4 regions of the Rossellomorea vietnamensis genome follow, and region 2 is predicted to be linked to each of the others. Evidence: predicted binding sites of a transcription regulator. Region 2 holds the regulator's gene; each other region holds the start of a gene.

Region 1 (8,088 bases), 850 kb from region 2:
TTACCCTCAATGTAATAATTAAAGATCCTTTGCACAGTTAAAGCTTCCTCCTCATTTATTTTAAGCGACTTGTTTTCTTTATCTAAGTCATATCCATAAGGCGCCTGGTTAATCACCCAGTTCCCCTCACGAGCCTTTTGTTCCATACCCATGCGTATTCTTTCTCCGGTATTTTCTCTCTCCCATTGAGCTAATGCAGCTACTATAGTTATGAACATTCTACCCATTGCAGTGGTCGTATCGTATACTTCTGTGGCTGATTTGAATTTACAATCGTTTTTATCGAAGGTCTCCAAAATGTTATATAGATCACGAACTGATCTCGTCAAACGATCCAGGCGGTAAACCAAGACACAATCAATTAAATTTTGCTCAATGTGCTTCATCATTCTTTCCAGATTCGGTCTATTCGTATCTTTAGCACTGTATCCATCATCAATATAGATTTCGAATATATCCCATCCCTGGGAGACACAGTACGCTTTTAAGCGGTCTGTTTGGGCCCGGATAGAATATCCCTCTGAAGCTTGCTCAGTTGTACTAACACGTACATATACTGCTGCTTTCATACAATCACTTCCTTTAAAACTAAATTACTCATAAATTATGAACAAAAAAATAGCGATCTTGGTAATTTAATAAAAGTTCCTTGCCAGATGGTTCCTTCGAATAATCTGCTCCAATCGTTCCTCACATAGTTCTGGAGAGACAAGGAATATATCTGACATTTGTTTAATAACATCACAATCATTCAGGGGAATGTATTTGATCATGTGATAGGGGATAGCTGCGTATTGAGTGAAATGATGTGCGTCCCATTCTTGGAGCTCTCTAAAAGAAGCTGGCATAATGGTTTGAACTCCGGAATGCCTCAAGATATGGCATAACTCATGAAAGAAAATTTCTCTGTGTTTTTCAATAGGTTCTCTACTATCGATTACAATGTCTTGATATCTACCGATGACATGGAAGCTACTTGGGATAGGTTTTCTCTTTACATAAATGCCTAGGAACCTACATATTCGCTCCTCACTTATTAAACTTGGGGTGGTTATTCCTAACTTCATGTAGAACCTAGAAACCCAATCTTCTAATCCGGTGGTCCTGTATGTTAATTGGTACATTTTGCTCACCTCGGTAACATTATACAAACATATGTTCGTATTTTCAACAAAAAGCAATAGAGGCGTAAAATTATCCAAACATTTATGAAGGTATAAAAATGGGGAATAGGTTTAGTTGGGAGAATAGAATGAGATATCTCTAGCTATGTTAAAAATGGTATAAATGTATTATTATAGAATTGGAATATTTTCCTTTGTGAAAAACTACATAAAGAACATTTTGAGAGTTGGCGATGAAAAAATGATTTATCAAAAATATACTGAAGTATTGTTGAGGTTACATGAATCTTACCATCAATTAGTTTTAATGAAATTCAATAATGTTGAAGATTTTAATACTGATTATTGGTTAACCCAAATAGATGAGCAATTTAGAGATAAGATATTATTTACCCGTTACCAAGCCCTAGATAACACATACTATTTTAAGCCTCAATTCAAGTTTTACGATTCAAAAAAATACGGGGTCTTCTTTATTGAATATAGGAGTTATACGGGTAAAATATCGAAGAACATTTTCAACAATACTGTTAAATATATTTCTTATTTGAAAAGGACATTTTATGACGAAAAGTTGGAAGAAAAACTAAGTAATTTAGTAAAACCTAATTCTAATAATCAGTTTTGGAATGCAAAACAATCATTGTTTGATTTTTATGTTTCTACTGGAAATAGATATCACAATTTATATGGTGGGGATGCAACTCATTATAATTTAATTCTAGACTTGCTAGAACATTCAAATTACATTAACTGTCTTAGAATATGGAGAGGTGATGACATAATTGATTTAATTGAAGACGATGATGAGAGAGATGCATTAACAACGTTATCACTTTTAATGTTTGAACAGGAAGTTAATTACGGAAGATATGAATTTCAACAAAATACCAACTTTTTTAAAGATGAGTCTAAGAAAAAATACTATAGATCTAGAGACATGCTAATGGGATTTATAAATATGGCATTTTCTGATACTAAGCGATTTAATGATTATCCTCATTGGGAGAAAGCAAACAATCAAAAAGCTTACCCCCATTTTGGAAAAGGCGAAAAATTAGGTTTTAAGAATTTAAATGATAGTTATTTAGTGTACTTTACTGAATTTAATAAAGAGAAAAAGTATAAGGATGTAAAATCACTCATGGAAGTAAATAATTATTTGTTTGAGTTTAGAAGTTTTGTTCGTAATTCTGGTCAGAACCCACATTTTAATGGACTGACTTTGTAGAGAATTTATGTGGAGGATGGATTCATTAAGATGAGATGTAAATGTTCAATTTAAAAAGCGTATTTCCCTTTAGTGACATTGAATTTATCCAGTGTTTTAAAATCGTTTATAAGGCTTAATGAAATAGAAATGGAGTATGGGGATTAATGAATTTCAATAAAGAGGAACAGATTAAGAAACCTAATACAGTGAAAAAGAGGAACCCTAAATGGGAGAGAGACGAGTTAATTTTAGCTTTGGAATTATACTTTAGACATAATCCCAACACAATAAGTGCAAAGCACCAAGAAGTATTGAAACTAAGCAAAATACTAAATTCACTTCCTATACATGGCATCTCACCTGAATACGTAAATTTCAGAAACCCAAATGGTGTGTATATGAAAATGAGCAACTTTTTGAGGCTCGACCCTAATTATAAGGGTAAGGGTTTAGAAAGAGGATCAAAATTAGAAGAAGACGTATGGAATGAATTTTATTCCAATAAATCAAAACTTCGAGATTTAGCTACAAACATTAAAGCAAGTGTTGAATCTAAGAAGGAAGAAATAAAATTTCCTATTAACGAAGAAGAGGAAGAAGTTTTTCCTGAAGGAAAGATCCTATTTAGAGTTCATAAATTGCGAGAAAGAAATGTTGGGGCTGTTAAAAAGAAAAAACAACAGGCACTCGAAAATAATGAACTTTATTGTGAAATATGCCAGTTTGATTTTTTCAAAACATACGGAGAAATTGGGAAAGGTTTCATTGAATGTCACCATACTATACCGGTATCTGAATATACTGAGAAGAATAATACAAGGTTACAAGATTTAATTTTGGTCTGTTCAAATTGTCATAGAATGTTGCATAGAAGAAGGCCATGGCTTAATAAAGGTGATTTGATGAAGTTGATGGAGAAATCTTCAAAATAACTTTGCTCTCATTAGGAGGAAACATGAACCTTTTTAAATATCAAGGCCAAGAAGAGGATCATTATACTCATATATTAGCCTCAATCCTTAGTTATAATAATTTCCAAGTTGTTGAACCTTTTTTAGAAAATTTGTTGAAGGAAAGAGCTATAAACCTTAATTTTAAACAGGTATTAATTATGACAAGGAAAAGAATTTGCCCCCAAGAGGAGAAACCTTTTGAGTATATCATTGGTATAGCTCCGTACAAGAACATTGCTACTGCATCTAAGTTAGAAGATAACTCAGGTTCCATACCAGATGCGTGGATTTACGGTGAGAATTTTAATTTACTATTTGAATTTAAAATAAGAGGAGCCCTAGATAAGGGGCAAATTTCAGCCCACAAGAAATTATTATCCAGCAAAGATTCTGAAGTTCTCGAATACAACTGGAATGATGTTAAGGATAGTTTGCAAAAAATCGAGTTAAATGACCCGGTGCTCTTCTATTTAGTCCAATCCTTTATTGAAGTAATCCCTAGCTTTAAATCAAAAAGGCGGTCCTCAGGTATGCCAAAACAGATTATTAGTCAGATTAACAAGGAAAACGAGCTACATTTCATTATCACTGGAAGTAGAGTATCAAAGAATTATTCTTTAGATAAAGTTTATAAAGGAGAGAAAATCCAGTTGAACCGAGCATTAAATGGCATTCAAGAAGCACGTAGGTTTATCGCAAAATATGTCTTAAGTAACTACTATGATTTGCCAATCGAGTTCATAGGACAAGAAACAGTTATTAATGACTACTGTGTTGTTCCAGGTAGAAGCATGAAGAAAAATCAATGGAATCAATGGAGGATAGGAGCTTTTTTAAACTAAGATACTGGAGGAGAATTATGAGAAAGGAAATATATAAACCGATTATAGGTTATGAAGGACTATACGATATCTCCGAAACTGGAAAGGTGTATTCACACCGATCTAAAAGAACGCTTAAGAGGTGTGGGGATGAATATGGGTTTCATATCGTTAAGTTAAATAAAGGTGGCGATGCATCTAATCACAATGTATTTGAATTATGGAAAGTTGCTTTTCCTGTTGTGAATGATACAGAATTTAAAGGAACTAAAAAAATTATATATAGGTAATTTCATTCTGGTTCAGAATCGGGCTCCTACTCAAGGGAGCCTTTTTGATTATACAACCTATATTTTTACAGGTAAATATTAGATTAGTGGTTATTTTGTGCTATATTGATACTAGGAAAAACCCCAGGTATTTGGAAAGACGGGGGCCAAAATGATCTTTATTTAGTTAATTAATGAGCAAGACAGAAAAGCTCTTATAGAATTAGACAGGATTATTTATTAAGGGGGACCTATTGTGACTTTCATTAAAGACAAAATAAATGTTTTTATTAGTTCTAAATGCGGAGTAGAATCATATGACATTATTAGGGCAGCTCTTAAAAACTTATTAGAAAACACCGGATTTATAACCACTTACGTTTTTGAAGCTGGAGATGCGGCTTCAGTAACTGCAAGGGATGAGTATTTGAATAAGTTAGAGGACTGTCATGTTGTGCTATTTCTAATTGACAATAAAGAACCAAAAATTCCTGAAGGAGTTATGAAGGAATGGATGCATGCAAGGAAGATTGGTCGAAAAGCCATTTATCTTTTTTTAAATGACCCTTTAAAAAAAGAAAGTGAGATACAAAAGGAATTAAATGGGCCAAATGGTGCTCGATACAAAGTCGTAAATAATATCCAGGAGCTTATTGATACAGGCTTTAAAAGCGTTATGAATGATATAGTGAATATTTACAATGAATATTGTAAAAACAGACTAATAAAGTTGGAGGAACAGGGAACTCTAGATGAAAACGGTCAAGAGTATATAAATAATATTACACCAGTGGAAAAAAGTCTGATCAAGAAAAAAGAGCTAACTGGTTTTTCTAAGACTACTCAATTATTTAAAAATATTATATTTAAAAAAAATGAACAGATTGAACCCGATAATGAAATGGATGAATTCTCCTATTATTTAACGAAATACCTAATAGGAGAAGGCGAAATTTCAAAGATTAACTTTTCGCTGATAATGACTATTATTAATAATAAGTACGAAGGTAATTTAAAAGAAGTAATTAATAAAAGGTGGCAAGCTATTGAGTGGTATTATAAAGGAGATATGGAAAAAGCAATTTCTCAATTAAGTGAAGCTGTATCCCAAATTGAGGAACTAAAAATAGAAAAGTGGATTAGAGACGACATTCTTATAGATATCAGAAACTTTGAAAATAAAAAAATGAACAATTCTAATCAGGTGTTTATCTCTGATGCCCAAAAAAAAATAGAAGATAATAGTCACTTATTATATTTTCCGGCTATAGATAGAGTGCAAAAGAATATCAATAATGAAATTCTTAAAGACATAAATAAGTTCACTATTCAAAGTCCTTACAGTACATCGATTGGGTCTAAAATAGAATATCTCCTTGAAGATGTAGCAAAAAGTTTGTATATTGCTATTATTTATGGTTCATTAACCCATATATCACTCACAAATAGCTTACTGAAAGATATCTTCCAGCATTATTCACGAATTTATGATGAATACCAATTAAAATTTGAGTATTTGAGATTTAGCATTCTTGATCAAGATTATAAAAACATTAAACATATTTGCAATAATAACAGTGAAATTTTATCTTCGTGTAGCTTTGAAAAAATATATGAATTGTATAGGTTATCTAATTCCATACCATATGAGGGAGATAGAACTAAAACCAAATTAGTTTTGTTTAATCACCTTGGTTACTACTTTGGGGATAAGGACTATGACAACATTCAAGACGAAATATTTATTATCTTGAATAAGTGGCTTTATTCCGAACCAATAGTAGGAAACTGGTCGTTTATTTTTCAAGCATTAAAAGGAAATATCAGAAGAATAGATATTAACAAGGTTTTGCCTTTTTTAATTCAAATCATAAAAAATAAGTTTTTTAGATTTTACGATAATGTCTTTGATTTGCTTAAGAGTATTGATTGGAAGGTGAATGCACACCATATAAGAGAATTAAAGAAATTAATACTAGATTTATTAAAAGAAGATCAACTTAAGGATTCTAGGTTCTTTCAGAGTTTAATAATAAGTCTAAGAAGGCAATTCGTAGAGTTTAGTGAGTTCGATAAGACAATAGAAGAAGAGTGGGAAAAATTTCACAACCTATACAAGTTAGAAGTATTTGATTTATCCTTAGAGGAAAATAGTAATTACATTAAAAAGTATGTAGAAGAAATGGTTAATAGAAACAAAACCTTAGGGAAAAATGGAGTATACGGAACTTTTGCAACTTCCCCATATAGAATAATAAAAAATATTATATCGTATTCAAATCTTGTGCTCCCACAACCACTTTTTACAAAGGTAATAAAGAGTATTAAAGACACTTTGCTCAATCCAAAGCAATATGCAAATGAAAAGCTAGATGGTTTAGAACTCTTATTTGCTTTAAAATTGATGAATAACCGTGAGGACAAAATTGAATTTGATTGGGAAGCACTAAATATAGAGATCCAAAGTAACGTTAAAAATGTGTTAAACATATATCAAGGTATTTTCGAAAAAGATTCTGAACTAACTGTTAGACTATATTTGTATATATGGTTTATTGCAAACTCAGTTTCTGAAGATAAAGAGTTATTACTCTTACTATCAGTTTTTAATAAAGAAGATGTATATCAAAATATAAAATTATTAGAATCATTAAAGTTGTTTATCAGTTATCATGTCGAGAGTAAAAAAGAGATTCCAAATGCTCAAATTATTTTACATGTAATTTTATCAAAATCAAGGGATAGAGATTTTTATTTAAGGTACCATGCAATTGAATCCTTATTTCTAATGATAGGAAAAGGTTACGATGATTTAATTGTTAGTGAATTATCTGAACTAATTGAAGATCCGGATTACAGAATTAAAGCTATGATTATTAATAATGCTAATAAATTGAATTCTAAATATAAAGGTTCGATGGAAATAATTTTTGAAAAGGCTAAAATAGATAACAATTATATTATTCGAAGGAATGAATTAACCTTAAATTGATAGTCAAGAACCAGGATATCCTGGTTCTTGTTTTTTATCTGTTTAAGCTGCTTAGATACTAAGTACTTAAAATGCTTGTTTATTTCCTCAATCTCCTCTTTAATAGCAATATCAACTTCGAAAGAAAAAACTTAATTAGTTAAAGTGGATTATTGCTAGTGCAAGACACCTCCTATAGGAGTAATTTCATAGTTTTTAAGTTTTGTAATGGATGTTAAAATAAGGAGTAATAATTAAATCGTAGGGTGATAATATTGGAAACATATATAAATAGGTTCCGAAAAGAAAGTCCACGTTTATGGAGTTCATTTGAGCAATGCACTAAAGAGTTTCAAGATAAAGGATTTGAAAATTTTAGGAGTGGTAAGGGGATAATAATAGATAGCTATACTGCTAAGTATATGGATGTTAATCTACCCTCTAGTTATATGGTTTTTTTTATGTTTGCTTATTTGAAAAAATTCGAATATGAATATAAGCCAATCGAGAAGGTCCTATATGAAATTCCTTTCCGATTCCGTGGTGTCCAATTTCTTTTCACAGATAGAAAATTTGGTTTAAGACTATTTGCTGTAACGGATGATGAACAGATAATAAAAGACTTTTTTAAAAAAGTGAACAGTGCTGTGAAAATAGTGGAGCGTATGATGAACCCTTTATTAAAAGAAATTGTAAATCAAGGTAATATTACTTTTAATAATCAAATTCATTTTTTT
Region 2 (8,088 bases):
CGTTTTGTTGGAACCGGCAAGGTCAGCGGAACCACCGATGAATGAAGGAAGATTTTTGGCGATGGCGTTTAATACTTCTCCTGAAGAAGCTCGGCTTGCCAATGCTTTTCCTTCCTCATATACCGGGATGTCTTTATCCCATCCTTGAGGTAGTTCGCCTTTGATCGCCGCTTCTAATTGAGTGGCCAGTTCAGGATGTTCCTCTTTGTATTTAATGAATTGGTTTGCCCAATCTTGTTCTTTCTCAGAGCCAGCTTGTTGGATTTTTTCCTCAAAGCGGCTGTAAACCTCATCAGGCACGTGGAAATCCTGATCGAATGTCCACTTGTAGGCTTCTTTGGTAAGCTTCATTTCATCTTCACCCAGAGGTGCACCATGAACGGCAGATTTACCTGATTTATTCGGGGCTCCGTAACCAATGACTGTCTTAACTTCAATCATTGTCGGGCGGGATGTATCTCCTTGGCCTTCTTCGATTGCCTTGGATATTTCATCTAGATCATTTCCATCTTCAACACGGATATACTGCCATCCGTATGATTCAAATCGACCCTTAACACTCTCAGAGAAGGACTTATCCAAGTCTCCGTCAAGTGAAATATCATTGGAATCATAAAGAACAACAAGGCGTCCTAATTTTAGATGTGCAGCCAATGAAGCAGCTTCAGAGGAAACACCTTCCATTAAGTCCCCATCCCCACAAATGGAGTATGTAAAGTGATCGACCATATTATATTGGTCTTTGTTATATGTAGTGGCCAAATGTCTTTCAGCTAATGCCATACCTACTGCCATTGCAATCCCTTGTCCAAGCGGACCAGTTGTTGCTTCTACACCAGGAGTGTGTTTGTACTCGGGATGTCCTGGAGTCTTACTTCCCCATTGGCGGAAATTTTTAAGATCTTCCATTGAAACATCGTACCCAGAAAGATGAAGTAGGCTGTATAACAGCATAGAACCGTGTCCCGCAGATAAAACAAAACGGTCGCGGTTGAACCATTCTGGATTTTTAGGGTTATGATTCATGAATCTTGTCCAAAGTGCATACGCCATTGGAGCTGCCCCCATAGGCATTCCCGGGTGCCCGGAACCTGCTTTTTCAATCGCATCGATTGATAATGTACGAATTGTATTAATTGCTAATTGATCTGTGTTATCAAACATATGTCAGACATCCTTCCTTTTAATGTACCTTATTAATATTAATCTTCTTTGATAGTTTATACAACTATCTTGAATGATAACATGACTTTATGATCGTTGAAAATAAAAAAACCTTTAAATATCATAAGGGAGGAAAATGAATCAAAAAACTTCCAGGACCTTTCAAAGTTGGCCTGGAAGTTTTTTGATTAATGCATTTTTTTCTTAGTCTGTATATCTTGGATTTTTTTAGGTGTTACTTCATTTCCTTCAGGATCAAAGATTCTTGTATTTTCAATTGTTCCCTTCATGGATTGACGGAACGTTTCTAGATATTCTTTTCTAAGTTTGGTCTGTTCTTTCGCTTCCTGTTCAGTAAGTCCGCTACTTTTGGACTTTTTGGCAAGTTCATTGATTCTATTCATTTTTGATTTTGAAAGCATCTATAAAAACTCCTTTATTGCATAGTTTGCAAAATCTAAAACATTCTAAAAGCAGTGTATCACACTACCGTCATGTTACTAGAATAAAGGAGATAAAACAAGGGTTATGCATGATCACGGGACGACATATATTCCTTGAAGCGTCTATGTACGGTAGCTTTGGATACATCGTATCCGAATCCCCTGAGAGTAGCTGCAATCTCCGCGAAGGTTAGTTCATTTTTCCTTAATCGCACGATTTCCTCGACCGGCACTTCAATGCGTTCCCTTCCTTCTACATTCCCTTTATTTTTTAAATTTTTATGAGGCTGAAAGCCATTTTCAACAGCCCGCTTCATGCCCCGCTTAATTTTAAGGTTATGAAGCTTACGTTGATATTCCTCAACCATGCTGACTATGTTGATGACCATAGAATCGGATTCGGATAAGTGTAATTCACCACTATGAGTCTGACTGATGATTTTCACTTCTTCTTTTAACAGACAGTGGATAAGGGCGATCTTGGCATTTCCCCTGCCGATCCTTGTTTCGTCCTGAATAAGCACTGCCTCGATTGATTTATCCCTGACCAGGTCCAAAAGTTCCAAAACACCTGGACGGTCCAATTCAAAGCCACTCGCCTGATCCCTGATGACCGAACTTACTTCATAATGATGTTCGTTTGCCAATTTAACGAGTTCTTCTTCCTGCCGCTCCAATGATGTTTCCTGTGTGTTTTTCTTGGTACTTACCCTGCAGTATATGACTGCTTTCATCTTCTATCCCTCTATTCTTCGTTCATGACCAGTTCGAAATCTGATTGAGTTGATATTGTTGGATTTTCAATCGGTAACACAAGTGATTCACCAGGTTTGATGGCAAAAGAGTTTAATTCGTTCTCTTCCCCAACCCAGGCGATAAATTCTTCCACTGTCATAGAATATTCTTCATTATACTGTTTGGCAATAGTCCAGAGAGTATCACCCTCCTCTACTGTGATACTTTGGTAGGAAGGTTGATTTGTCATATTGATTAATAAATAGCAAGATGCTGAAAGGACTAAAACAAATAATATAATAATGTAAGAGAATCGATTCCAAATATGTGTTAACATAAAATTACCCCCCATACGAATGTTTGTTCTGTTTTGTTATTTTCATTGTAATACGAACACTCGTTTGGTGTCAACAAAATTCGAACTTATGTTTGTATCAATAATCGTGACATGCTATAATGGGAACATAAGATCTATAATAGAGGTGCGTGAACATGACAAAATTGTCGAAGAGACAGCAGGACATACTACAATATATTAAAGTTGCAGTCAGAGAAAAAGGGTATCCCCCTTCCGTACGTGAAATCGGGGAAGCCGTCGGTCTTGCTTCCAGTTCCACTGTACATGGACATTTAGCGAGGCTTGAAAGTAAAGGTCTGATCCGTCGTGATCCGACTAAGCCGAGAGCGATTGAAATTCTGGACCTTGAAGAAGATACGATTCCGCGACAACGTGTAGTAAACGTTCCTTTAATCGGTAAAGTCACAGCAGGTCAACCGATTACGGCTGTTGAAAATGTGGAGGAATTTTTCCCATTGCCCGAGCGGATGGCCCCTTCGGATGAGCAGGTCTTCATGCTTGAAATCATGGGAGACAGTATGATCGAAGCCGGCATATTGGATGGGGATTTTGTCATTGTTCGCCAGCAGCAGACAGCGAACAACGGAGATATCGTCGTTGCCATGACCGATGAAGATGAAGCAACGGTAAAGCGCTTCTTCAAAGAAAAGGATTATGTACGTCTGCAGCCAGAGAACTCAACAATGGAACCAATCATTTTGCGAAACGTCTCCATATTGGGTAAAGTGGTAGGGGTGTATCGTCAAGTTCATTGAAAATGGCATCGGTATGCATAGGGCATTCCGGATCCCATTTTCAACCAGTTCTCATAATAATGAAAAAGCCTGAGGTTGGAAGCCGAAATTTCCATCCCCAGGCTTTTTTCATATCGTTTCCTTCCCTGATTCCCCTCTGAGCCTTAACTTCGTACAAAAAACCCTCAACGATAGATCGTTGAGGGTTTCTGGTTATTAATACATTTGAATGTATTGTTCACGTTCCCAAGGGTGTACTTGTGTACGGAACATATCCCACTCGATTTCCTTCGCTTCCACAAAGTGTTCGAATATGTGTTCGCCAAGGGACTTAACGATGACTTCATTCGTTTTTAATGTTTCAAGAGCCGCATGTAAAGTTGCAGGAAGATCCACGATACCTGCTTCCTCACGCTCTTTTTTGTCCATGACATAGATGTTGCGGTCAATCGGCTTAGGAGCCGGTAGGTTATTCTTGATTCCATCTAATCCAGCCGCAAGTAATACAGCCATAGCAAGGTAAGGATTTGCTGCAGGGTCGACGCTGCGGACTTCAACGCGTGTGCTCAAGCCGCGGGAAGCCGGGATACGGATTAACGGGCTACGATTACGCGCAGACCAGGCAACATAGCAAGGTGCTTCGTATCCAGGTACTAAGCGCTTATAAGAATTTACAGTCGGGTTGGTAATCGCTGTAAAAGCAGTGGCGTGCTTAATGATACCAGCAAGGAATTGACGCGCAGTATCGCTTAGTTGCAAGTCACCTTTTTCATCAAAGAAAGAGTTCACTCCATTTTTGAACAGGGACATATTACAGTGCATTCCTGAACCATTAACACCGAATAATGGTTTCGGCATGAATGTAGCGTGCAAACCGTGTTTACGGGCAATCGTTTTAACTACCAGTTTGAATGTCTGAATATCATCACAAGCTTTTAATGCATTTGCATATTTGAAGTCGATCTCATGTTGGCCAGGAGCTACTTCATGGTGAGATGCTTCGATTTCAAAGCCCATTTCTTCAAGTTCTAAAGCGATATCACGACGGCAGTTCTCCCCTAAATCGGTAGGGGCGAGGTCGAAATAGCCACCGTTATCATTTAATTCCAACGTTGGTTCGCCATTTACATCTAATTTAAAGAGGAAGAATTCCGGCTCTGGCCCAAGATTGAAGTCAGTGAACCCAAGTTCCTCCATTTCACCTAAAATGCGTTTTAGGTTATTACGGGGATCTCCCTCAAACGGAGTGCCATCAGGATTGTAAATATCACAGATCAGACGGGCTACCTTCCCTTTTTCAGCTGTCCAAGGGAAAACCAACCATGTGTCTAAATCAGGGAAAAGATACATATCTGATTCTTCGATACGGACAAATCCTTCAATGGAAGAACCATCAAACATCATTTTGTTATCTAAAGCTTTTTCAAGCTGACTTAGAGGGATTTCTACGTTCTTGATCGTCCCTAAAATGTCGGTGAATTGTAGTCGAATGAACTTAACTCCTTCTTCATTCGCTAATCTTGCAACATCTTCCTTAGTATACTTTGCCATTTACGTAATTCCTCCTCAAGTTTATTAAAGGGTTTATTTAATGAAAGAAGCGGGACATATCTCCTTGACGCAGAGATGATCGATTGAATCGACCGGAATGGATCAATTCATTGCGAAGTAATTTACGCAGCTCGTCGTCAGATAGATCCTGTCTTGCTTTTTCTTCCTTTTCATTACTTACGTCAGATACGACTTTGCTTTCATTATGACCGGATACAGAAAAGATCTTCTTAATCCCTGCCATGTTGATACCTTGATCTAACAGATCCTTCACTTCTAATAACTTATCAATGTCATTCAAGGAAAAGAGCCGGCGATTCCCCTCGGTCCTTGCCGGGTTTATCAGTTGATGCTCTTCGTAGTATCGAATCTGACGAGCCGTTAAGTCCGTGAGCTGCATGACAATACTGATTGGAAATAATGCCATCGTTCGACGAATTTCACTTCCGCTCATCTTGATTCCTCCTTTTGTTTTCCTTCTTGAATTCATTATATGTAATGTCAGGAGTTCTGTCAATCAAATGTGAGTTTTTCTTACATAAGTAATCAAAAGAATTGGATAGTCCACTTTAGACTATCCAATTACTCCTTTAATATCCTTTTTAAATGGTGATTAAACCTTTTTCAATTAAGTTGTCCACCGCAGAGCAAACGGCGATTTTTACATGGGAGTATGTCAACCCGCCTTGAACATAAGCTATATAAGGTGGTCTTATAGGTCCATCCGCCGATAATTCAATGCTCGCTCCCTGAATGAACGTTCCTGCGGCCATGATGACATCATCCTCATAGCCCGGCATATAGTTCGGATAAGGCGTGAAATGCGAATTGATCGGTGAGGCAGATTGGATTGCCTGACAGAAAGCGATCATCTTTTCCCTGTCATCAAATTGCACCGATTGTATTAAGTCCGTGCGCCTGGAATGAGGTGAAGGGTCTGTGTTCATGCCAAGCGCGGTCAGTAGTGCAGAAGTGAAAACCGCTCCTTTTAATGATTGCGCAACCACATGAGGCGCCAAAAAGAATCCTTGATACATTTCTTGAAGGCTGTAGAGAGATGCCCCAGCCTCCGCCCCGATTCCCGGCGAGGTCATACGGAAGGAACAGGCTTCTACATACTCTTTCTTCCCGACGATATATCCACCTGTTTTCGCAAGGCCGCCACCAGGATTTTTAATAAGGGAGCCCGCCATTAGATCCGCCCCGACGTGACAGGGTTCTTTCACTTCGACAAATTCCCCGTAGCAGTTATCTACGAACACAACAATTCCAGGATCAATTTCTTTAATGAAATCAATCATTTCCTTAATTTCTTCAATTGTAAAGGATGGGCGGTTGGCATACCCTTTTGATCGCTGGATCCCAACCATTTTTGTCTTTGTTGAAATGGTCCGTGCCACCTTTTCGAAATCGACTTTTCCTGACTCATCTAAATCAACGCTCTGATAGTCGATATGAAAGTCTTTGAGTGAACCAGTACCCTTTCCCCGGCTTCCTACAATTTCTTCTAATGTATCATAAGGTTTCCCTGTTATGTACACTAATTCATCTCCCGGCCGGAGTATACCGAACAAAGCGATGGAGATGGCATGGGTACCAGAAATGATCTGTGGACGCACAAGCCCTGCTTCCCCTCCAAATACATCTGCATATATGCATTCAAGGGTATCCCTTCCAGCATCGTCATAGCCATAGCCTGTGGACGGGATGAAGTGAGAATCGCTTACCCGGTGCTTCTGAAATGCTCTTAAAACGTTGAACTGGTTGCTTTCAGACCGTTCATCGATTTTTTTATGTATGTCTTTGATATCTGCTTCCACTTTCGTTACAAGTGATTGTAATGCCGTTCCATTTACTAATTGTTCAAACATTTGGTGTTGGTTCCCTTCTACTTTTGAAATTTCTTGATGCTTCCTGCGATCGGATGATCTTCAAGGTGAAATCCGGTCATTTCATATTCTTGACTCGCTTCCTGGAATTCCAATTTACTCAAGATGGTTTCACTCTTTAATTGGGATAGCAGCTTCCCTTCCTTCACAGGGACAAATACATGATAAGGTATCATTTGATTCTTTACGATTTCTTCTATTTTAATCAGCAGCTCCACTCTGTCCTCTTCGTTCAAGGCACTTATGAGGATGGTATCTGATTCGCTGTCGGGAACAAATTCGGGATCCATCTCATCCCGCTTGTTGTATACCGTGAGCTGCTGCAGTCCATCCATTTCCAGATCTTTCAATAAGGATTGCACTGTCTTTTCGTGCTGACTGTAGTCGGGATTTGAACTGTCCACAATATGAAGAAGGAGGTCTGCCTCCTTTACTTCTTCAAGGGTAGAGCGAAATGCCGCAACCAATGTGGTCGGTAAATCTTGAATGAACCCTACGGTATCTGTCAGTAACGTGGAATATCCACTGGGCAAAGGCATTTTCCTCGTCATCGGATCCAAGGTAGCAAATAATTGATTTTCTTCATAGGAATCAGCCAGTGAAATCCGATTGAACAACGTGGATTTTCCAGCGTTTGTGTATCCGACGAGTGCAATCTGGAAAGCTTTGTTCCGCTTTCTTCTCCCGCGGTACCTTTCTCTATGATCAACTATGGTTTGTAATTGCTTCTTAATATCGTCAATCCTTTTATGGATGTGACGCCGATCACTTTCGAGCTTCGTTTCACCTGGTCCCCTGGTGCCTATCCCGCCGCCAAGCCTCGAGAGGGACGCCCCCTGACCGATGAGTCTCGGCAGCAAGTACTGAAGCTGGGCAAGTTCTACTTGTAATTTCCCTTCTCTTGAGCGGGCACGCTGTGCAAAAATGTCCAATATTAGTTGTGTACGGTCAATCACCCTGCCGTTTAATTCTTTTGATAAGTTCCGAATCTGACTGGGGGATAGTTCATCATTAAAGATGATGATGTCCGCTTCAAACTGTTCTTCCAATAGAACCAGTTCCTCCACTTTACCCTTTCCGATATACGTACTTGGATGGATCCTGTCACGCTTTTGAATAAGGGTGGCAGCAACTTGACCTTGAGCTGTTGCTGTCAGCTCCGCAAGTTCCGTTAAACTATACTGAAAATGCAGGTCATCATCGTCCAGTTGACA
Region 3 (8,088 bases), 1.8 Mb from region 2:
AGTCTTTTGGTGAAATCCAAAAAGGAAATCCTGAACCATTGTTTATTGAAATCTATCAGGAGGCACTGACCACCATCGTAAAATATAAGGACATGGATTGCGTTCAATACTTCTTAGAATACATCCTTCCTGATATGCTGTCCGAGAAATTCATCCCCCATCATGAGCTGAAAGAACGGACACAGAAACTGATCCGGGATGCTGAAGAATAAGAACCCCCTTTCCAGATAGGGGAAACTTCGGTAGAATATGTGTTATTCCCTTATTTACAAGGAGAGTTGAACGTGTCCAAAATTATTTTAGGCTTATTTTTACCGGGATTGCTTGTCGTTCTGTTCACACGGGTGACGTATAATCATTATGTCGGCTTGATCCTGACCGTTGCCCTCATAGCGGCTTCGGTGTCGAAGGGATATACGGACTCCTGGTTGCTCATAGTCATAGACGCGGCATCGCTCACCGCCGGATTCTGGTATAGTGACCGGATGATGAAAAAAGCGAAGAGAAGTGCATAGGCACGACAAAAAACAAGGCCATCCTTTTCGGACGGCCTTGTTTTTTTATCGTTTATGGTGATGCTGATGTTTGGGATTCTCCACAACATCCACATCTTCCGCTCTTACAAAGGCAAGACGGTGATTGAGGTGAATCAGATAAAATTCATCGTCTCCCCAGACGATCTTGTGGGTCGTCTCCGGATTGTACGTATAAACAGGTGCGCTGTAATAGCTTCCTTTCACTTTCTCGGTGGCGACATATTTCTGTCCCGGCGTGAGTGTATATTGAAGGACATCCATCCCTCTAACCGGAATGCCGTCAGGAAAGGCTTCTGCTTCGGGATAAGCCAATCCGTAAACAGGGATTTCTGTTTTCCCTTCTTTCGGAGTGATGACGATCCCTGAACCTTTTGTCGTGTTTTTTCCTTTTGGATTGTAGAACCACGCTTTTTGGGCTCCATACCAGATCGCTGTCCAGTCCCCTTGGTCTTCAGCCTTATAAAACGTTTGACCTGTTACGGCCTTATTTCCCCAATTCGACGCATCTAAAGGATGGGCATTCGGAAGTGCCGCGTCTTTGATAAGGGGAGCATCAAAGCTTGGTGCACTATACAGATAGACGAAGTTTGCCGATTGCTTTGGAACGGGCTCACCGGTCGGTGTCTGAAGATCCGGCATGTTCTTGTTGAAGTTTGGATTGATCTGAACTACGTCTTTTTGCTTTTTCCCCGACTCAAGTGGTGCCCCCAAAATCTTCATATAATGTGCCCAATCCCAGAATGGGCCCGGATCCCAGTGCATGGTGGACTGTCTGGCTGCGGATGTACCCGGCACTTCATCATGGGCGATGATATGATCCCGGTCCAATGGGATATTGTACTCCCTGGCCAGATGCTTTACTAAACGTGCGGAGGCATGATACAGCTGCTCGTTGTACCAGTCTGCCCCTTCAATGGCGATTCCTTCATGTTCGATCCCGATACTCTTCGAATTGAAATACCAGTTGCCCGCATGCCATGCTACATCTTTATTATCAATCATTTGAGTGATATCGCCATCTGAAGAGCGGATCACATAGTGGGCGGAAGCCTGGGTCGTTTCCCGCTGAAACACGGTTTTGGTTAGATCATAGCTGATTTCCGTATCGTGGAGGACGATGTACTTGATCTCCTGGTTATCATGTGGACGGTTGGCTTTGTCGTAGTTGCCGTAAGACCACTCATAGAATGTTCCGTCATGATTGATTTTCTTGTAAGCTGCCGGGACATAATGACAGGCAAGGCCTTTCGGACAATCGGCCTTGTTTTCTTCGCCGTCTGATTTTAAGTGTAATGGATTGATGGTTTCTTTATCGGGAGTGATCTGTTTTGGAGCGAGATGGATGGAAGAGCCATCCTCTGTCTGTTTCGCCGCTCCATTGTTGATCGTTTCATACACTCGATCGGCAAAATCCCTTGCTCCCGCCTCGTCGGAAGAACCACTGTATTTCGCCACGGCCCCGTACCAATCGTCAAGGCCCTTCGGCTTTTTACCGACCGTCTGATCCGCATATTTTGCAAGTAAGGCCGCAGCTCCGCGGATGTTTTGTTTTTGATCTTTTTTTAGATCCCCGGATGGGAGGGAGAGCAGGTCCGCCGCTGCGGTTAATGTGTGAAGGGAAGGATCTGAAAGAGAAATATCTGCTTGCTTCCCAGTTGGCACAACACCCTGCATGGGAGCGTCTTCTTTTCCTGATAGAAACATATGAAGCGGATTGTCCGATGTGTCAGGACCTTCCAAGTTGTCCACATTGACATCCGTCAGATGCATCAACCCGTAGCCGCCGGAAGCGCTTGGCTTACCGCCGTGATGCTCCCATAACGACATGTTATACCCCACTGCAAGGAGTATTTCAACGGGTACGTCAAATTCTTGAGCGGCTTGTCGGAATGCCTTCTGTAATTCGGATGAATCCACCGTGGCCGCACGTGCAATTCCTTGAGAAGAAAGGGATGGGGACAATGGTGTCATGGCGGAACCTAGTAAGAACCCCGTTAAACTGAGACTGCCTGCAACTTTCAACCATTTTGATTTTTTCATACATTCCTCCTGTGCTTATGTAGTTTAGCTGAATCTATTAAAAAGCTTATAGAATAATAGACTGAATAGTCAATCAATTATTGGATATATGCCTAGATGAATAATTCATGAAAGTGGAAATGAGGGGAGAAATGATTGAATTGTGGATAAAGAGTGAATTATGTGAATAACAAAGCATCTCCCATGGTTATTCACAGTTTGAAATCGAATACAGGGGATTTGTTCACAAGAAATTTGACGAAATGTGTATAAGATTACGTATTTTCCACAAGCAAAGCTAACTTATGCACATGGTTATACACAGGTTGTGCATAGAAATGTTCGAATGGTGTCGAAAAAAGATGGTCATAACTCTCGGCTCTGTCGAATGTAAAATTCTCAGCTGTTTCTTTCTCAAAATGGAAAGTTATCCACAGTGTTGATAGATTTGGAGGTCCGTCCCTCAAAAAGAAAAACGAACTTTTGTTCGCTTATTATTGGTTAATAAGGAAGGAAATGTGGTAGAATGTGTATAAATGAATGTGCAGTGTTTAAGATGGGTATAAGTAGGTAAATACAAGGTAGCAGTCCTTTATTATAGGAGGTTTCACGGTGAAAGATCAATTCGAGCTCAAATCCAAATATAAACCAGAGGGGGACCAGCCCCTTGCCATAGAGAAGCTGGTACAGGGCATAAATGAAGGAAAACGGCATCAAACGTTACTTGGGGCGACAGGGACAGGGAAGACCTTCACCGTCTCCAATGTGATCAAGCAGGTTGAAAAGCCGACCCTCATCATCGCCCATAATAAAACATTGGCGGGACAGCTCTACAGTGAATTCAAAGAGTTTTTCCCCGACAATGCCGTTGAATATTTTGTGAGTTACTATGATTATTATCAGCCGGAAGCATACGTTCCGCAAACGGATACCTTCATTGAAAAGGATGCCAGCATCAATGATGAAATCGATAAATTGAGACACTCTGCCACATCTTCCCTGTTTGAGCGGAAAGATGTCATCATCATTGCCAGCGTGTCCTGTATTTACGGTTTAGGTAATCCGGAAGAGTATCGTGAGCTCGTCCTATCCCTCAGGACCGGGATGGAAATTGAACGGAACCAATTGCTTCGCAAGCTTGTGGATATCCAATATGAACGAAATGACATCGACTTTCAGCGCGGGACTTTCCGTGTGCGCGGAGACGTCGTGGAAATTTTCCCGGCTTCCCGTGATGAACACTGTATGCGTGTGGAATTTTTCGGGGATGAAATCGACAGGATCCGTGAAGTGGATGCCCTCACCGGCGAAATCATGGGTGACCGTGATCATATCGCGATTTTCCCGGCTTCCCACTTCGTAACCCGTGAAGAGAAATTACAGGTTGCCATCAAGAATATTGAAAAAGAGCTGGAAGAACAGCTGGCGATCATGAAGGAAGAGAACAAGCTGCTGGAAGCTCAGCGGCTGGAACAGCGTACCCGCTATGACCTGGAAATGATGAGGGAGATGGGGTTCTGTTCAGGGATCGAGAACTATTCACGCCACCTGACATTAAGACCGGCAGGATCGACCCCCTATACGCTTCTGGACTATTTCCCTGATGACTTCCTGATCGTAGTGGATGAGTCCCATGTGACGCTTCCTCAGATCAGGGGAATGTTCAACGGGGACCAGGCACGTAAAAAAGTGCTCGTGGACCATGGATTCCGTCTGCCTTCAGCCATGGACAATCGTCCTCTTCGCTTTGAAGAGTTCGAAAAGAAAACCCAGCAGCTTCTCTACGTTTCAGCAACTCCCGGACCTTATGAGTTGGAGCATAGTCCTGAGATGGTCGAGCAGATCATCCGGCCGACGGGACTTCTTGATCCGGTCATCGAAGTGCGTCCGATTGAAGGGCAGATTGATGATCTCTTAGGTGAAATCAATGAACGGATCGAGAAAAACGAACGGGTTCTCGTGACGACGCTAACGAAGAAAATGTCAGAGGATCTTTCTGCCTACCTGAAGGAAATCGGGATCAAAGTTCAATACCTCCATTCTGAAATCAAGACGTTGGAGCGTATCGAGATCATCCGGGATCTGCGTTTGGGGAAATACGACGTGTTAGTCGGGATCAACTTACTCCGTGAAGGTCTGGATATACCTGAAGTGTCACTTGTCACCATATTAGATGCTGACAAAGAAGGCTTCCTGCGTTCGGAGCGTTCCCTGATCCAGACGATCGGACGTGCAGCCCGTAACAGTAACGGAAGAGTCATCATGTACGCAGACAAAATCACCGACTCCATGCAAAAAGCATTGGATGAAACCGAACGTCGCCGTACGATACAACAGGAATACAACGAAAAGCACGGCGTGACCCCGACGACGATTCAGAAAGAAATCAGGGATGTCATCCGGGCGACCCATGCCGCTGAAGAAGCAGGGGTTTATGAAGGAGAACAGACAAAGGTTTCGAAAATGTCTAAACCGGAGCGACAAAAACTTATTGCTAGCCTGGAAGTGGAAATGAAGGAAGCGGCCAAGGCACTGGACTTCGAACGTGCAGCACAGCTTCGTGATACCATTCTTGAGCTCAAGGCGGAAGGATGAACGAATTATGGCGCAGGATCAAATCATCGTACAAGGAGCAAGGGCTCATAATTTAAAAAATATAGATATCAACATCCCTAGGGATCAACTGGTCGTCTTGACCGGACTGTCTGGTTCGGGGAAATCTTCCCTTGCCTTTGATACCATTTATGCAGAGGGACAGAGACGATATGTCGAATCCCTTTCTGCTTATGCCCGTCAATTCCTCGGTCAGATGGATAAGCCAGATGTCGATGCCATCGAAGGGTTATCCCCGGCGATTTCCATCGATCAAAAAACGACGAGCCGCAATCCCCGTTCAACGGTTGGGACCGTAACGGAGATTTATGACTATCTTCGTCTGCTGTTTGCGAGGGTCGGAAAACCGATCTGTCCGAATCACGGGATCGAAATCACTTCCCAGACGATTGAACAGATGGTGGACAGGGTCCTTGAATATTCTGAAAGAACGAAGCTGCAAGTACTGGCACCCGTTGTTTCGGGCCGGAAAGGCACCCACGTAAAGACACTGGAAGACATCAAGAAGCAGGGGTTCGTACGTGTTCGCATCAATGGCGAGGTACAGGACCTTGGTGAAGAAATCTCATTGGAGAAAAATAAAAAGCACTCCATCGAAGTCATCATCGACCGTATCGTTGTGAAGGAAGGAGTGGCAGCCCGCCTCTCCGACTCCCTTGAAACGGCACTGAGACTGGCGGATGGTCAGGTGATCATCGATGTCATCGGGGAAGATGAGCTTCTATTCAGTGAACATCATGCCTGTCCATACTGTGGATTTTCCATCACGGAACTTGAGCCAAGGATGTTTTCGTTCAACAGTCCATTCGGGGCATGCCCAAGTTGTGACGGACTGGGGACCAAGCTTGAGGTGGATAAAGAACTCGTCATCCCCAATTGGGACCGTACCCTTGATGAGCATGCGATCGCCCCGTGGGAACCGACAAGTTCTCAATATTATCCATCCCTGTTGAAAGCGGTCTGTGACCATTATGAGATTCCCATGGACATCCCGGTAAAGGATATCCCGAAACATCAGATGGATAAGATCCTTTATGGATCCGGTAAGGATGAAATCTATTTCCGTTACGAGAACGATTTCGGCCAGGTCCGGGAGAACTATCTTCGTTTCGAAGGGGTCATTCCGAATGTGGAAAGACGCTACCGTGAAACGAGCTCGGATTATATCAGGGAGCAGATGGAAAAATACATGGCGCAGCAGGATTGTCCTGCCTGCAACGGCCATCGTTTGAAAGAAGAGAGCCTCGCCGTGAAGGTGGATTCCCTTCATATCGGCGAAGTGACAGCTTTTTCGATTGAAGAAGCAGAAGAGTTCTTCCAAAAACTCCAACTCTCCGAAAAAGATATGAAGATTGCCAACCTGATCCTCAGGGAAATCCGTGAACGACTTGGCTTCCTTGTAAATGTAGGTCTTGAATACCTGACACTCAGCCGTGCGGCAGGGACGCTTTCAGGCGGGGAGGCACAGCGGATTCGCCTGGCCACTCAGATCGGATCCCGTCTGACCGGGGTGCTATATATCCTGGATGAACCGTCCATCGGCTTGCATCAGCGGGATAATGATAGACTGATTGATACGTTAAAGAATATGCGTGAAATCGGTAATACGTTGATCGTTGTAGAGCATGATGAAGATACGATGATGGCGGCGGACTATCTGATTGATATCGGACCTGGAGCCGGGGTTCATGGTGGGGAAGTGGTTTCAGCCGGAACGCCACAGGAAGTGATGGATGATTCAAACTCATTGACCGGCCAGTATTTATCAGGGAAGAAATTCATCCCCCTTCCACAGGAAAGACGCAAGCCAGACGGCCGTTACCTGGAAATTGTGGGTGCGAAGGAAAACAACTTGAACAATGTCAAAGTCAAGCTTCCTTTAGGGATCTTCTCAGCTGTGACCGGGGTATCAGGATCAGGGAAGAGTACGCTGATCAATGAAATTCTCCACAAGTCACTGGCTCAAAAGCTTCATAACGCAAAATCAAAGCCTGGTGAGCATAAAGAAGTGAAGGGCATAGAGCATCTGGATAAAGTCATTGATATCGATCAATCACCGATCGGCCGTACGCCGAGGTCCAACCCGGCGACCTATACAGGTGTGTTCGACGATATCCGCGATGTCTTTGCCACCACAAACGAAGCAAAGGTCCGTGGTTATAAAAAAGGACGCTTCAGCTTTAACGTCAAGGGTGGCCGCTGTGAAGCATGTCGCGGAGACGGGATCATCAAGATTGAAATGCACTTCCTGCCGGATGTGTACGTGCCTTGTGAGGTTTGCCATGGAAAGCGGTACAACCGCGAAACCCTTGAAGTGAAATACAAAGATAAAAATATCTCCGACGTCCTTGAAATGACCGTCGAAGATGCAGTGAAATTCTTTGAAAACATCCCTAAGATCAAGCGTAAGCTGCAGACCATCTTTGATGTGGGTCTAGGCTACATCACATTGGGGCAGCCGGCCACCACGCTATCGGGCGGGGAAGCCCAGCGTGTGAAACTGGCGTCTGAATTGCATCGCCGTTCGACAGGCCGCTCTCTCTACATCCTTGATGAGCCGACGACTGGACTTCATGTCGATGACATCGCCCGTCTCCTTGTCGTCCTTCAACGACTCGTTGAAAACGGGGACACCGTCCTTGTCATCGAACACAATCTCGATGTCATCAAGGCAGCCGACTACCTTGTCGACCTTGGTCCGGAAGGCGGGGACAAAGGCGGCAAAATCGTCGCAACCGGCACCCCTGAAAAAGTGGCCGAAGTACAAGGCTCCTACACAGGGAAATACCTGAAACCGGTCCTTGAACGCGATCGTGAACGGATGAAAAAGAAAATCCGCGAAAAAGAAGAAGTCACCAATTAATCCAAAAGAGAGATGCATCGAGCATCTCTCTTTTACTTCATGCTCGCATCCAAACGG
Region 4 (8,088 bases), 570 kb from region 2:
TATCCGATATCACTTACTCCATAAAAGCTGATCCAGTTACTGATCGATCGCTGGGTCACAGCTGCTTTGAACCTGTCGCTGTGACCGATGATCCAGTTGGTCATGAAGCCACCATAGCTTCCACCGGTCACGCCAAGGCGGGATTCATCGATGAACGGAAATTCCTTCAGTGCGTAATCCACTGCCTTCATGATATCTTCGTAATCCCCGCCGCCATAATCACCCCTTACGGCATCGACGAACTCCTGACCGTAGCCGTGACTTCCACGGGGATTGACGTATAAGACAGCATAGCCTGAGTTTGTGAGGACCTGGAACTCATGAAAGAATGTGTTTCCGTACATCGTATGAGGACCGCCATGAATTTCGACAATAAGGGGATACTTCTTTCCTTCCTCAAACCCCGCAGGTTTCATGATCCAGCCTTGGACCGGCCAATCTTTTGCCCCGTTGTACATGAACGATTCCGGAGAGGACAGTTCCCTCGCGGCAAGCAGATCCCCGTTTAAACGGGTGATGGGGGTGAGTTCTCCGGTTGGGACATGCAGTGTATACAATTCCCCTGGTTCTGTCGGTCTGCTCATGGCCAATAGGATGGTTTGGCGGTCCGAATCCAGGTCGAAGCCGTAGACATGCTGCTCTTCCTGTAAGAGTGCAGGATAAATGGCCCCCTCGATGTGAGCATAATAGAGGACCGTATTCCCCGAGTCCGATGCCAGAAAGTAAAAACTTTCATTGTCCTTAGACCACTGTATCCCCGTACGTGACGAGCCCTGGATGCTGTCGCTGTTAAGGTAATCCCCTACCGGCACATCCATTCCTTCAGTGAGGCAAACGGAGTATCCTGTCTCAAGTTCGTGAATATATATCTTATTATGTGTGGCGTTTTCAAATTCACGATTATGACCAATATAGGCGAGGCGCGTGCTATCCGGGGACCAGCTTGCTTCCCCGTAGTATCCCTGCTCTCCGTTCACTTGTTTCATCTCTTTAGTGCCAAGGTGAAAAAGATATAAATCGGACTGAAATGAAAAGTCCCTGTCTTCTTTCCTGTCTGTCGATACGGCAAGGTACTTTCCATCCGGGGACCATGAATGAAGCGTGTAGTCATGTTCATCATCCGTGAGCCTTTTCATTTCCTTCGTATCTACATTCACATATGCCATCTGTGAATATGAATCATCATGGAAGCCGCGATCATCACTTTTATATTTCATGCTTGTTGTAGCAAAAGGTTTTAATTTTCCCTCTTTTTCTTCTTTGTGATCGAACGTTCCGCATTTTTCTAAGCGAATGGATAAGGCAATCTTTTCACCGCATGGGGACCACACAGGATTCGAGACCGAAGTCCGACAGTCCGTGACCTGCTCTGCTTCCCCTCCATCCCGTCGGATGAGATAGAGCTGATTCACACCGGACCGGTTGGAGATGAAAGCAATCCTTTTTCCATCAGGTGACCATCTTGGTGACGAAATTCGCTGTTCCCCAAACGTCCATTGACGAATGGATTTTTCTTTTAGGTCGATACTATGTAAGGTTGAGAAATATTCATCTTTTTCTTCACACATCACCGTTTGAACAAATACAGCTTCATCTCCACCCGGTGAGAGCCTTGGATCCGATACAGCCTTTATTTCATAAAGGTCTTTTATGGTCATGCTTTTATTCATCTTACGGCACCTTCCTTTCATTCTGTCCCCTTTATCCTTTCGACATTGAAAATACGAATCCCTTCACGGATAAAAACCTGCGATCCCCTTCATAATAGAAACAAATTCAAATTCTACAATTTTCCCTATTGAAAGTAAATTGAAATCAACGTAAAATATGAAATACGAACATATGTTCTATACCAAAGTGAAAAGGAGTCTTTTCATATGACAAGGATACCGGAGACCGATCGGAATATTTTGGAGCAGGCCATCTATCTGCCCATGGTGCTGACGATATTGAATCGCGACCTGCAAGTCGTCGACAGCAGCCCGTTTAAATTAAAGAGACCGTATTTAGAGATGATCGAGGAGACGATGAAGGTCATTCAGGGAGAACTGGCCCACGTTAAAAAGTATATGAGGACGAATAAGATGAAGGTGGAGCGGATTCAATCGGATGATGCTTTCACGATGTACATGTTTTTGTATAAGGGATATGAAGAGCATCATAATTACTTCAATCCACGCCTCCGGAACCGGGTGGAGGATTTAATGAGACATTATCTGTTCCGCCGTTTCACGGAAACAAAGGCAGATACAACAAAAGAAGCGTGACAGTGGCTCACGCATCGGTTTTGTGTATATGTCGATTCAAATAGAACGTTTTTACATTATTCATTTCACTCTGGACCTTCGTATTATATTTACTTTCCATTTTGGCGATCCGCTGTGTATAGGCAATGCGCAGATCTGAGGTGCGGAGCATTTGGTTTTCAAAAGAACTGTAAGAAATGGGCACCGTGCAGGATTCATTGTTTTGTAAGAAGATTCGTGTTGATCCATTTGTCAACCGTTCGTATCCCCGGACATGGGAGTGGGAAATCCATGCACATTCCTGCTTTACTGGAGATGATGTCGGGAATAGATAAATGGACATATCAGGGTTGACCATGATGGGGGCTTTGTAGATGATACCCGTAAGTTTCTTCGTACCTTCTTTCCTGCCTTCATAAGAACAGCCAAAGAATTCACAACTTTTCTTGAGGATATCAAAGGGTTTGAACGGAGAAATCAATACGTCATCCACCTCTATTATTTTCGTAAATGTCCTGGCGCCATATTCCATAGGCTGAAGGATCATCGTATGGGGATTCACTTCATATTCTTCTATAATTCGAGATTTTTCTCTCATTTCATCGCCTCCATTTACATTTTTCACCAAAATAATACCACAAATTTCGAGGGTTGTCTCTCATATTTTTAAAAATTCTGATATTTATTCCCTTCCACTGTTCTATGAATAAAAAATTATCAGAATATTTAATTTTTTGGTTGAATTTTTACTACTTACCCCATATACTAATAAAAAGAATTCAGGGGTGACGTATATGGAAAGCAAAAAGTCCTATACAGAAATGATGAAAGCCGCTGCCATGACCCGGAAGAAAGCCGCTGAAAGAAGCGTAATGGAAATTTATATCGATATGGTCCTGCATGAAAGCATCTTAATGACACAGAAATCCAAGCTCTTAATTGACATTGATGCCGCCCTGGATACTAAGGATAAAGCACTGTTCATGAAATTATCAAAGGAATTAAATGAATTGAACGTAAGTTACGGATAATCATAAATGGCTGACTCCACCTTCCGAGTCAGCCATTCCCTTTTTATCGGACGGGCCTTTGGTCCCTCACGTGCATGACTTCCTCCCCATTGGCTAATCCTAATGGAGAATCTATACACGATGGAGCGAATCATCATGATCCTATTGATAAAAGTTCTGGTCCTCTACCTGATCACCATAGCGGCTATGAGGCTGATGGGTAAGTCTACAATCGTCCAGATGACCCCTTATGACCTGGTGGCCATCATCATCGTCGGGACCATTGCCTCTGAGCCATTGATTTCAACCAAATTCTGGCCGACCATCACAGCCCTCGTCTTTCTTGTCGGGCTCCATGTGCTGTTTTCATTCCTGACGTTAAGTCAATGGGGAAACCGGTTCTTCCTGGGAGAGCCGACCTTGTTAATTAAAAACGGGGAGATATTGGAGGATAATCTGGAGAAATCAAAAATCTCACTTATTCAATTATCATCCATCCTAAGATCTCAAGGGTACCCGAAGATTTCAGATGTGGACTACGCCATGCTTGAGCCCATCGGTGAAGTGAGTATTATACCCAAGGTGGAAAATACGCCGGTTACAGTGGAACATCTCAAGTTGAAGATCGACGATGAAGGCCTGCCGATTTCAGTCATAGTGGACGGAAAAATCCAAACCAGGAATTTGAAGCTCCTGGGAAAATCGAAGGAATGGCTGGAAACGCAGCTAACCAACTCCAACCTGCACCACAAAGATGTGATCTTCGCCTATATGACGGAAAAAGCGAAAAACCTGGTTATCAGCAAAAGAGAAAAGGCCTAGTGGGTGACCAGGCCTTTTTCTTTATGCCTTCAAGATTTCAATGGAAAATGTCCCCATAAACTTTTATCGTTAAATAGAATACGACTACAGTGTAAATTAAGGCTGTCCAAAATGATATCGAGTGATAGAATCTCTTCTTCTTTTTCCCTTTTAACATGTGTTGGATCCTTTGATACCGATAACCACCACCGTAAGCATAAATGATGATCAAAGTGATCAATATTCCAATGATTAATGACCATTCCATCATTGGGCGGCCAGTTTCGAGATAACTCCAAAATGGCAATCCCACTAACACCAACATAGTAAAAGCAATCTTACTAAAGTACAACAACAGTTTTTGGTTTATGATTCCTTCCATCCCCTACCACCTCTCCATCCAACTTTAAGTAACATTACTTATTTTACCATAAAAGTTATAATTTAGATAAAATAATTTATGTAACTTTCTATTTTCAAGTTATAGCTGGTTACATATTTTACGACGTTCATTCAAAAATAAAAAACCAAGTCAATTTAACTTTGACTCGGTTTTTTCTCTTTACTCTTTTTTCTTCTCCGCTTCATATTCCTCAAGCATCGACAGGCGTTCAAGCATTGTAGGATGTCCGTAACGGAAGATCTTCACCAACAGAGGAGGATTCACTTGGGATAACCCCACCTTCGATAACTTCTGGAAGGACGAGATGGCCGACTCCTTATCACCGGTCATTTCAATGGCGTAGCGGTCCGCCCTCGTTTCCTGGTACCTTGATATCCAGTTGCTGAGTGGGCTGATCGTAAACAACAGCATGGATGTAATCATTAAGAACAGTGGAAGTGAGCTCAAGTTCGAGACTTTCGATACTTTCAGATCATCACTGTGGTTCGCCACAATCCCCCTCATCAGCTTAGCGGTCAGGAATAGTCCGAAGAAGGACAGAACGAGATAGATCCCGATTCCGATATAGATATGCTTTTCCACGTAATGAGCCATTTCGTGGGCCATGACGAAGAGGATTTCCTTGTCTGTCAGCTTTTCGAGGGTCGTATCCCATAAGACGATCCTTGAATTGGACCCTACCCCGGTGACATATGCGTTAAGGGAATTGGTCTTCTCTGACATATCGACTTCAAACACGTGATCTGCAGGGATATCCGCCCTGTCGGCAAGTGAGAGGATCTGCTCTTCCAACGCCTTATCCTTCAATGGATAGAAATCATTGTAGAGGGGATCTATCAGTACAGGCTGAACAAACATCATGAAAATCGTGAATGGCACAGACAAAGCCCAGGCCGCAAGCCACCAGCGCTGTTTAAAGCGTTTCATCAAGGCATACAGGACCGAGACGATGATGAACATGAGCAGATAATTCACCCAGAAATCCGTGATTTCGTCCTTCATCCACATGGAAAACGTCTGAGTGGAGATGTGGTAGCTTTTTGAAATCTTATATGAAATGTACTGCAAAGGGAAAATAGCCACAAAAGAAGAAATCGATAACCAGAATAAGAAAATGGCCGTTTGAAGGAACCCATTCTTCACCGTCCCCCTCGCCCATTTTTCAAACACACGGGATACTCCGAAAATCAGGATCAGGAAATAGAATAACCATTCATACGGAGTGGATAAGAAAAACAAAAGATTCTTGATTTTGGAAAAGTCCTCACTCAACAGAATTTCTTTATTATTCATAAAAGTGGCCGGGTCCGCACTGCTTCCCTTATACGTTTCAGGTAAAGTGGAATCCGCCAGGAAAAATAAGTACACATATAAAAATAAGCCTAATAGCAAGTAAGCCAGTATTGATCTTAGCGCCCATTTTCTAGCCAACATACTTCCTCCCTTCGTCTTCACTACTATATGTAATACCCTGTCCAAAGTTTTAGAACCTAAACACGGACGGGGGGAGAAATGGTTCGGTTCATGCAGGGGGAAAACGTTAATCTGCCATTCTGGTGATTTACGTGCGGCATTTTGATTTCACCTGCCATATCATCATTATATCTGCCAGGATAAATTTTCATCTGTCATTTTTCAAATTTATATAGCATTCTCCAAAAGACGACGTCCATGTTCCATAAAAAAAAGCCACGATTGGAATCGTGACCAACAGCCTTCTACATGAAGAAGACCGAATACAAAGACAAAACGGAGATCGCCCCGATCACCACAAGGATCACGTTGGCACCCAAAAACGCAATGGCAAAGGCAGCAACCGTCCCCACTGCCCCAAACAGGAGGTTCCCTTCCTGTATGAGAAGAATACTCGGGAAAATCAACGCTCCCAAGACAGCAAAAGGGACATTCTTCAGCACTCCTTGAAAAAAAGGTGGAAGTTCCTTTCCCTTAAATACGAGGAAAGGGAGCATTCTGGGTATGTAGGTCACTACAGCCATTCCAATGATCATCCACACAATGGAAGGATTCATATGGTTTTCCCCCTTCCTTTCAGCATGACGACTGCCTCTACGATCACGGCAGAAACAAGTGTGGCGGCGACAATCGACCAGCCGTTTGAAAGATTTGTGGTGAACAGGAGGGTACTATTCAGAGCCCCTGCGACCACGGCTAAAAATGTAACCTTGACGCTCTTTTTCATAGAAGGAACGAGAAGTCCGACAAACATGGCATACAAAGCAATGGTCATACTGGCCTGAAGAAATTCGGGGAGAATCTCTCCGATAAAATATCCCACTCCGGAATTAACGACCCAACTGCCGTATGAAATGAGCATAACGCCAACGGCAAACCCCGTCCGTACTTTCCCCTCTTTGACACTGATGACCGTAAAGGTCTCATCCGTGATGCCAAACGCATAAAAAAGCTTTTTAAACAAACGGTCTTCTTCAAGCTTCTCACTTAACGAAGCAGACATCAGAAAGTGACGGATGTTTACAATGAACGTTGTGAGAATGATTTCAATCATTCCCGTACCCACCGCAATCAGACTCAAGGATATATATTGAGCAGCCCCTGCGAACACGAGCATGCTCATCAGGATCGTCTCCGTCACTGTAAGCCCGGTTGTGCGTGCCAACAGGCCAAACGTCAGGGCCACAGGCATATATCCAATGGCAATGCTGATGCCACCCTGCAGGCCATAGCGAAAGTCACTTACTTTTTTCGTAGAAAGAAGTGCTTCCATCCATTCACATCCTTTATAATAAGTGTTATCCACTATTTAAATTTTTTGATAATTTATTATATTATACATATAGACGTTATAATACACAAGAGGAGTTTTAGCATGGAAAATTTCCCGATACAAATTGGTGAGAATATCAGAAAGATCCGGAGAGAACGGGGATTCAGCCTTGAACAAATGGCTGAACGGACAGGGGTCAGCAAGGCAATGATCGGTCAAATTGAACGGGGTGATTCGAACCCTACCGTCGCCATTCTGTGGAAGATTGCCAATGGCTTGAAGGTATCCTTTTCTTCCCTCATTGAGAAGCCGAGCAGCCAGGTGTCCATCATTCATTATGAAGACGTCCAGCCTGTGCTTGAAGATGACGGCAACTACATTGTGTATCCCATCTTCCCTTTTGACCCCTTAAAGAAATGGGAAAGCTATCGGGTGGAAATGAAACCGGGTTGCACTTATCGGAATGAAGGACATACGAAGGGTGTGGAAGAATACATCACAGTCCTTTCAGGAGAGATCACCCTGAAGATTGCAGAGGAAAAGTATGAATTGACGGCAGGAAGTTCGATTCGATTTGCCGCAGACTCCGGTCATGAATACGCCAATGAGTCGAATCAGGAAGCTGTCTGCCAAATGGTCATCTATTACGGGGAAGAGTAAAGCAGTCATGAAATGGAACCTCCATTTCATGACTGCTTTTTTCTGACGTCGTGTCAAACTTTGAAACCCGCCAATATACTATTACATCTTTAAGATGAGAGGAGAATAATGAACATGACTCCATCCCTACCCTCATTTGACCTCCAATTTGATCATGCTGATTTACGGGAACTGGAACGTGATGTATGGAGCAACACGCCTGTCCCGGCTAAATTAAAAATA

What was found. Region 2 encodes LexA, which represses DNA repair genes until DNA is damaged. Its sites were predicted from a motif close to CGAACATATGTTCG; they were not measured.
Region 1: N5C46_RS22880 (ImmA/IrrE family metallo-endopeptidase) is a predicted target of LexA. The motif match lies at 1,149-1,162, and genes of this name have one in related genera.
Region 3: uvrB (excinuclease ABC subunit UvrB) is a predicted target of LexA. The motif match lies at 3,032-3,045, and genes of this name have one in related genera.
Region 4: N5C46_RS06955 (YhjD family protein) is a predicted target of LexA. The motif match lies at 1,836-1,849, and genes of this name have one in related genera.

The regions. Positions count from the first base shown of each region.
Region 1 is NZ_CP104558.1:4,461,755-4,469,842, forward strand. Features, by position in the region: gene N5C46_RS22875 (recombinase family protein) at 1-569, opposite strand, end outside; gene N5C46_RS22880 (ImmA/IrrE family metallo-endopeptidase) at 636-1,124, opposite strand; gene N5C46_RS22885 (hypothetical protein) at 1,321-2,355, shown strand; gene N5C46_RS22890 (HNH endonuclease) at 2,502-3,269, shown strand; gene N5C46_RS22895 (hypothetical protein) at 3,293-4,132, shown strand; gene N5C46_RS22900 (NUMOD4 domain-containing protein) at 4,150-4,401, shown strand; gene N5C46_RS22905 (hypothetical protein) at 4,637-7,372, shown strand; gene N5C46_RS22910 (hypothetical protein) at 7,627-8,088, shown strand, end outside.
Region 2 is NZ_CP104558.1:790,282-798,369, forward strand. Features, by position in the region: gene tkt (transketolase) at 1-1,164, opposite strand, end outside; gene N5C46_RS04195 (DUF896 domain-containing protein) at 1,353-1,586, opposite strand; gene N5C46_RS04200 (YneB family resolvase-like protein) at 1,691-2,341, opposite strand; gene yneA (cell division suppressor protein YneA) at 2,353-2,679, opposite strand; gene lexA (transcriptional repressor LexA) at 2,835-3,455, shown strand; gene glnA (type I glutamate--ammonia ligase) at 3,651-4,985, opposite strand; gene N5C46_RS04220 (MerR family transcriptional regulator) at 5,023-5,439, opposite strand; gene N5C46_RS04225 (methionine gamma-lyase family protein) at 5,588-6,856, opposite strand; gene hflX (GTPase HflX) at 6,874-8,088, opposite strand, start outside.
Region 3 is NZ_CP104558.1:3,475,840-3,483,927, forward strand. Features, by position in the region: gene N5C46_RS17710 (HD domain-containing protein) at 1-212, shown strand, start outside; gene N5C46_RS17715 (CsbA family protein) at 285-515, shown strand; gene N5C46_RS17720 (N-acetylmuramoyl-L-alanine amidase) at 561-2,576, opposite strand; gene uvrB (excinuclease ABC subunit UvrB) at 3,168-5,150, shown strand; gene uvrA (excinuclease ABC subunit UvrA) at 5,158-8,031, shown strand.
Region 4 is NZ_CP104558.1:1,355,994-1,364,081, forward strand. Features, by position in the region: gene N5C46_RS06950 (S9 family peptidase) at 1-1,670, opposite strand, end outside; gene N5C46_RS06955 (YhjD family protein) at 1,878-2,267, shown strand; gene N5C46_RS06960 (competence protein ComK) at 2,275-2,844, opposite strand; gene N5C46_RS06965 (IDEAL domain-containing protein) at 3,041-3,277, shown strand; gene N5C46_RS06970 (DUF421 domain-containing protein) at 3,398-4,078, shown strand; gene N5C46_RS06975 (hypothetical protein) at 4,116-4,439, opposite strand; gene N5C46_RS06980 (M48 family metallopeptidase) at 4,620-5,891, opposite strand; gene N5C46_RS06985 (AzlD domain-containing protein) at 6,179-6,490, opposite strand; gene N5C46_RS06990 (AzlC family ABC transporter permease) at 6,487-7,206, opposite strand; gene N5C46_RS06995 (helix-turn-helix domain-containing protein) at 7,309-7,866, shown strand; gene N5C46_RS07000 (CotH kinase family protein) at 7,981-8,088, shown strand, end outside.